Regions from separate parts of the Pseudomonas sp. FG13 genome, predicted to be linked through region 1. Evidence: predicted binding sites of a transcription regulator. Region 1 holds the regulator's gene; the other holds the start of a gene.
The links. The regulator FliA, encoded in region 1, starts transcription of late flagellar genes. The targets are predictions, from matches to a motif close to CTAAAGTTTNNNNNNNNNNNGCCGNTAA.
Positions count from the first base shown of each region.

Region 1 (3,594 bases):
GGCGGGACGACCGCATCGACGGCGAACTGGCCCTTGCCATGGAGTTGATCGAGCAGCGACTCGAACTCCGCATCGGTGATTTCATCGCTGGCCGCACCCGCATCGGCGGGCGCGGCAGCTACAGGAGCCTGGGCCTGAGCTTCGGCCTTGACGGCACTCAGGGAGTCCAGCAACTGTTCGAATTCGTTATCGGTAATATCGCCCGATTCCTCGGCGACTGGCTCCTCGACAACGGGTTCTTCAACCACGGTTTCGACCGGAGCGGCTTCGTCTGCCGATTGCGGCTCGGCCAGGCGCGACAGCGCGGCGAGCAACTCTGGAGTAGCAGCGGTAATCGGCGAACGATCACGCACCTCGCTGAACATGCTGTTGACCGCATCCAGCGCTTCAAGCACCACGTCCATCAATTCCGAATCCACGCGACGCTCACCCTTACGCAGGATGTCGAACACGTTCTCGGCAATGTGGCAGCACTCCACCAGCTCGTTGAGCTGAAGGAAGCCGGCGCCTCCTTTTACAGTGTGGAAACCGCGAAAGATTGCATTGAGCAGATCCGCATCATCCGGTCGGCTTTCCAGCTCGACCAATTGCTCGGAGAGTTGCTCTAGAATCTCGCCGGCCTCAACCAGGAAATCCTGAAGGATCTCTTCATCGGCGCCGAAGCTCATTAATGGGGTGCTCCTAAAACAGGGCTAAAATCCAAGGCTGGACAGCAAATCGTCCACATCGTCCTGACCGGACATAACGTCTTCTCTTTTATCGGCATGAATTTGCGGACCTTCACCCTGAGAGAGATGTTTTTGTGGATCTTTTTCAGCAAGCATCGCCTCACGGTCGTGTTCGATGCCCGCAAAGCGGTCGACCTGGCTGGCCATCAACACCAGTTTGAGCAGATTGCTTTCGACTTCGGTAACCAATTGGGTGACGCGCTTGATCACCTGCCCGGTCAGGTCCTGATAGTCCTGAGCCAGCAGAATATCGTTGAGGTTGCTTGCGACCGCGCGGTTATCGGCGCTGCTGCGTGTCAGAAAACCGTCAACCCGACGAGCCAGGTCCCGGAATTCTTCCGCCCCGACCTCACGACGCATGAAACGGCCCCAGTCGGCGCTCAAGGCCTGGGCTTCGTCGCCCAGGCCATTGACCAGCGGCGTCGCGCTTTCCACCAGATCCATGGTGCGATTGGCGGCGGCCTCGGTCAGCTTGACCACGTAAGACAGCCGCTCGGTCGCATCAGTAATCTGCGAGACCTCTTCGGCCTGAGGCATGTTCGGATCGATCTGGAAATTGACGATCGCGCTGTGCAATTCACGGGTGAGCTTGCCGACTTCCTGGTACAGACCACGATCCCGGGTCTGATTGAGCTCGTGGATCATCTGGACTGCATCGCCGAAACGACCTTTTTCAAGGCTTTCGACCAGTTCGCGGGCATGTTTTTTAAGGGTCGATTCGAAATCGCCCATTGAAGCTTCGTTATTCTCCATAGCTCCCCCGTGGCGCCGTTAACCGATGCGTTCGAAGATCTTTTCGATCTTTTCTTTCAACGCCTGGGCCGTGAAGGGTTTGACCACATAGCCGTTCACGCCGGCTTGGGCCGCTTCGATGATCTGCTCGCGCTTGGCTTCGGCGGTGACCATCAGCACCGGGAGGTGCTTGAGTTTTTCATCGGCGCGCACATGGCGCAGCAAATCGATACCGGTCATGCCAGGCATGTTCCAGTCAGTCACCAGAAAGTCGATGCTCCCGCTGTTGAGAACCGGGATGGCAGTAGTGCCATCGTCGGCCTCGACCGTGTTGGTGAACCCAAGGTCACGCAACAGGTTTTTTATGATCCGCCGCATCGTTGAAAAGTCATCAACAATGAGGATTTTCATGTTCTTGTCCAATTCGACCTCCAAGCAGTCTTAAACGCGTGCAGCACCTGAACGCGCCATTTCAATCAATCCGGTACAGCATTCGACAACGGCCCGGGACACAACGGATCGAGACTGCGCAACACGTGCCACGCAAACCCTGCTCGCAACCTCCCCGCACCGATTGTCAGCGCGCTCGCCACTCCCCCAAACGCCCCCGCAAACGGGCGGCGCACTGGCTGTGTAACTGACTGACCCGCGATTCGCTGACCCCCAGGACTTCACCGATTTCCTTGAGGTTCAGCTCTTCGTCGTAGTACAGCGCCAAGACCAGTCGCTCACGCTCCGGCAAATTGGCAATCGCATCGGCCAGCGCGCTCTGGAAACGTTCGTCTTCCAGATCACGCGCAGGCTCCATGTGAGTACTCGCGCCATCCTCGTGCAGCCCTTCATGATCGCCGTCCTGTAACAGGTCGTCGAAACTGAACAGGCGGCTGCCCAAGGTATCGTTCAAAATCCCGTAATAATCATCGAGACTCAACTGGAGTTCGGCCGCAACCTCATGATCTTTAGCGTCTCGCCCGGTTTTCGCTTCGATAGCGCGAATGGCGTCACTGACCATGCGGGTATTACGGTGCACCGAACGGGGTGCCCAGTCGCCCTTGCGGACTTCGTCGAGCATCGCGCCACGAATGCGAATGCCGGCGTACGTCTCGAAACTGGCGCCCTTGCTCGCGTCGTATTTGTTCGCCACTTCGAGCAGGCCGATCATGCCCGCCTGGATCAGGTCTTCAACCTGGACACTGGCCGGCAACCGCGCCAGCAAGTGATAGGCGATGCGCTTGACCAGGGGCGCGTAACGCTCGATCAACTCGTACTGGGCGTCCCGTGCCGATTTTTTGTAGAGGTGGTTGTAACCGCTGGCTGTCATAACACGGGCCCTGCTGTTTGTTGCACGAGACGCTCGACGAAAAACTCCAGATGCCCACGAGGGTTGGCCGGCAATGGCCAGGTATCGACCTTCTGGGCGATCGCCTTGAATGCCAGCGCGCATTTGGAACGGGGGAAAGCTTCATAGACGGCACGTTGCTTCTGGACAGCCTTGCGCACGCTCTCGTCGTACGGCACGGCGCCGACGTATTGCAGGGCAACGTCCAGGAAGCGATCGGTGACCTTGGTCAATTTGGCGAACAGGTTGCGCCCTTCCTGCGGGCTCTGGGCCATGTTGGCCAGGACGCGGAAGCGGTTCATGCCGTAGTCACGGTTCAAGAGCTTGATCAGGGCATAGGCGTCGGTGATGGAGGTGGGCTCGTCGCAGACCACCAGCAGCACTTCCTGGGCGGCACGCACGAAGCTGACGACCGAATCACCGATACCCGCCGCCGTGTCGATCACCAGCACATCGAGGTTGTCGCCAATGTCGCTGAATGCCTGGATGAGACCGGCGTGCTGAGCCGGGGTCAGATGAACCATGCTCTGGGTGCCGGAGGCGGCCGGCACGATACGAATCCCGCCCGGCCCCTGCAACAACACATCACGCAGTTCGCAGCGGCCTTCGATCACGTCCGCCAGCGTGCGTTTGGGTGTGAGCCCCAGCAGCACGTCCACGTTCGCCAGGCCCAGGTCGGCGTCCAGCAGCATGACCCGTCGGCCAAGCTCTGCCAGAGCCAGGGACAAGTTCACTGACACGTTAGTCTTGCCGACGCCACCTTTGCCGCCGGTCACCGCGATCACCTGTACGGGA
Region 1 covers NZ_JBMDKO010000004.1:84,642-88,235, reverse strand. The annotation lists gene ACODTO_RS05610 (chemotaxis protein CheA) at 1-668, opposite strand, end outside; gene ACODTO_RS05605 (protein phosphatase CheZ) at 693-1,481, opposite strand; gene ACODTO_RS05600 (chemotaxis response regulator CheY) at 1,500-1,871, opposite strand; gene fliA (RNA polymerase sigma factor FliA) at 2,038-2,781, opposite strand; gene fleN (flagellar synthesis regulator FleN) at 2,778-3,594, opposite strand, start outside.

Region 2 (3,594 bases), on a different contig from region 1:
GGCACCTGCCGCTTCCGCGACTGCAAGCACGACCGCGAACCCGGCTGCGCCTTGCTCAAGGCACTGGAAGACGGCCGCGTGCAGCAGCAACGGATGAACAGCTATCGCTCGATCATCGCCAGCTTGCCGGAAAGCAGTTATTGATTCAGGGCGATTGAACGGCCGAACACTGTTGTGGCGAGGGAGCTTGCTCCCGCCTGTGGGAGCAAGGCTTGCCCGCGATGAACGTTGACTCGGTCTTGCAGCTGAATCGTGTCGCCTGCATCGCGAGCAAGCTTTGCTCCCACGAGCCCAATCACTGCGCAGGCGTTCCCGGCGGTTTCGGCGCGGCGTCGTCGAACAGGTTCAGACGTTCGCGCAACTCGTGGGCCGGCACCGGTTGCTGATCGGCCGGCAAGGCATTCGGATCGGCCGCAGCATCCGGCGGCGTCGCCGGTGCTTCGCCCGGGGCACCCTGGCCTTGGACCGGATCGGGTGCCGGGTCGTCGGTCTGCGAACCTTCGATGGCCTTCTGGGCCTTCTTGGTCAACACCACGATATCGATACGCCGGTTGACCGGGTTGAACGGGTCCTTGCGGTCGAACAACGCCGAGGAGGCGTAACCGACCACCCGTGCCACCTGCTCGTCCGGATAACTGCCGGCCACCAGGGCACGACGTGCCGCGTTGGCGCGGTTGGCCGAGAGTTCCCAGTTGCCGAAATCACCCTTGCCGATATACGGCTTGGCGTCGGTATGACCACTGATGCTGATCTTGTTCGGCACCGCCTTGATGGTGTCGGCCATGGCCAGCAGGATGTCCTCGAAATAAGGCTTCAGGCGGGCGCTGCCGGAATCGAACATCGGCCGGTTCTCGGCATCCGTGATCTGGATGCGCAAACCATTCGGCGTGATCTCGAACAGGATCTGATCCTTGAACTTCTGCAGCTGCGGGTTCTCGTCGACCTTGTTCTGCAACTCTTGCAGCAGCAACTCAAGGCGCTCGCGCTCGACCTGCTCGGCCATGCCTTCGACCTGCTCGGAATCCACCGTTACCTTGTCGGGCTGCGGCTGGGATTTGACCTCGGGGTTGAGGGTCGTCTCCGGCGCCAGGGTCGGTGAGCCGCCCAGGTCGATGATGTAGGGCGTACCGCTTTCAGTGAAGCCAACCGGATCCTTGAAGTAACCGGCGATGGCGATCTTCTGTTCCGGGGTCGCGGTGGACAGCAGCCACAGCACCAGGAAGAACGCCATCATCGCCGTCGCGAAGTCGGCGAAGGCGATTTTCCAGGCGCCCCCGTGGTGTCCAGCGGCTATGCGCTTGACACGCTTGATGATGATCGGCTGGTTATTTTCCATAACTTAACGACCGCGAACCGCTTGTTCCAGCTCGGCAAAGCTTGGACGGTGCGCCGGGTACAGGACCTTGCGGCCGAACTCTACCGCCAGCGAAGGCGGCATGCCCGAGGCCGAGGCCACGAGCGAGGCCTTGATGGCCTCGTAGGTGTTGAGTTCTTCCTTGGCATCATGGGCCAGAGAATGGGCCAGAGGGCCGAAGAAACCATACGCGGCCAGGATACCGAAGAAGGTACCGACCAGTGCCGCACCCACGTGCAGGCCGATGGACTTCTGGTCGCCATCACCCAGGGAAGCCATGGTCACCACGATACCCAGTACCGCGGCGACGATACCGAAGCCGGGCATGGCGTCGGCGATGCCGGTCACGGCGTGGGACGGATGCTCCAGGTCTTCCTTGAGGCTGTACAGTTCCATGTCGAACAGGCCTTCGAGCTCATGGGGGGCCATGTTGCCGGACGACATGATGCGCAGGTAATCACAGATGAACGCCGTCATGCGGGTGTCCTTGAGCACCGCAGGATACTTGGCGAAGATCGGGCTGGCGGCGGCGTCTTCGATATCACCCTCGATCGCCATCATGCCTTCGCGGCGGCTCTTGTTCAGGATCTCGTAGATCAGTCCCAACACCTCGAGATAGAAGGTGTGGCTGAAGCGCGAACTGAACATGCCCAGGGACTTCTTGAGCACGTGCATCGTCATATAGCCGGGGTTGGCCTGCAGGAATGCGCCAAGGGCCGCGCCACCGATGATCATCACCTCGAAGGGCTGGATCAGGGCGGCAATCTTGCCATGGGAGAGCACGTATCCGCCGAGTACGCTCGCGAACACGACAATGATGCCGATAATTTTAGCCATAGATTGAAAGTACTTATTTAAGTCGGGTTCAAGGTCATATTCGGAAGCTGGAAAATCTCTTCTTCTACTTATCGGCAAAACTGCGCCAGACTATAGCCAGTTCTGGCGAAAAGCCAGTTTGCCCCGTTGCAGCATGTGATGATCACGTCCAGCCATGGCTAACGAAACGAAGGTTCCAACCCCACGACCGACCACGCTCGAAGGCTGGGTAAAGCTGCTCGAGGGCGTGCATTTGCCGGTACCCCAGGCCAGTCATGACCAGGTCTGCAAGGCCATTGCCGACAGCCGCCGCTCGTTGCGCGACATCGCAGAGCTCATGCAGGACAGCCCTGCCCTGGCCCTGAGCGTCATCCGCGAAGCCAACCATCACACCCATGGCAGCCTCACCGAACCGGCGGAAAACCTCGAAGTGGCCATCAACCGCCTCGGCCTCAAGCGCACCGAGGAATTGCTCGCCCGCCTGCCCTCGCTGCCGGAGCAGGAGATACCCGTCGCCCTGCGCCAGTTGCAGCTGATCAGCCAGCACGCCACGCAGCAGGCCAATGGTTTTTTTGCCAGCCGCCTGGCACGGCTGTGGCAGGACATCCACTGGGGCAGCCTATTGTTCTTGTCGCCGCTCTGGCCCCTGGCCCTGACGCACCCGCGGTTGCTGGGAGAATGGGAAATGCGGGTGATCCACCAAGGCCAGTCGGCCAGCAAGGTGGAACGCGAATTGTTCGGCGTCAGCCTACTGAAGATCTGTCTCGCCGTGGTGGAAGCCTGGCGCTTGCCGATCTGGGTGGCGCAAGGCTACCGCCTGCTGCTCAACGAGCGCCGTGAGTTGGTGAAGGTGCTGCGCATCGCCCGGGACAGTGAACACCCGCTGCGCCAGCAGAATCGCCTGGACGATGACCCGACCCTGCGCCGCTGGCTCAACCAGCCAGCCAACACCGTGCTACTGGCCAATGGCCTGGCACTTTCGGCCCACCAGGCCTGGGACTGCCCCCACAGCATCCGCTGGCAGTACCTCACCAGCCTGTACCTGCAGATGCCCATGGATGAGCTTCAGCAACAGTTGCACCAACAGGCCGCCCATAGCGCCCGCCACCATGCCATGCCAGACCTTTGGCACCCGGCCGTGGCGCTGCTCTGGCCTCCGGGCAGCCGTCGGGTCCAGATTGCAGGGCCCTCCGTCGCCCAACCGAGCACCGAAGACCTGACCCTGTGGCGCAAACGATGCGCTGCGCTGTTGGTAGAACCAAGCCCCTTCAGCAACGCCATGCACCTGACCACCTCGGCACGAGACGCACTGGTGGCGTGCGGCATGCGCCGGGTGATGATCCTGATGGCCGACCGCAGCCAGACCAGCGTACGCGTGCACCAGATCGCCGGCCTGCCCCCTGAGGCAGCGGCCATGAGTTTCT
Region 2 covers NZ_JBMDKO010000068.1:18,978-22,571, forward strand. The annotation lists gene rsgA (small ribosomal subunit biogenesis GTPase RsgA) at 1-144, shown strand, start outside; gene motB (flagellar motor protein MotB) at 296-1,336, opposite strand; gene motA (flagellar motor stator protein MotA) at 1,340-2,191, opposite strand; gene ACODTO_RS27695 (HDOD domain-containing protein) at 2,346-3,594, shown strand, end outside.
Region 2: the regulator FliA is predicted to act here: its motif matches at 2,260-2,287, upstream of motA (flagellar motor stator protein MotA).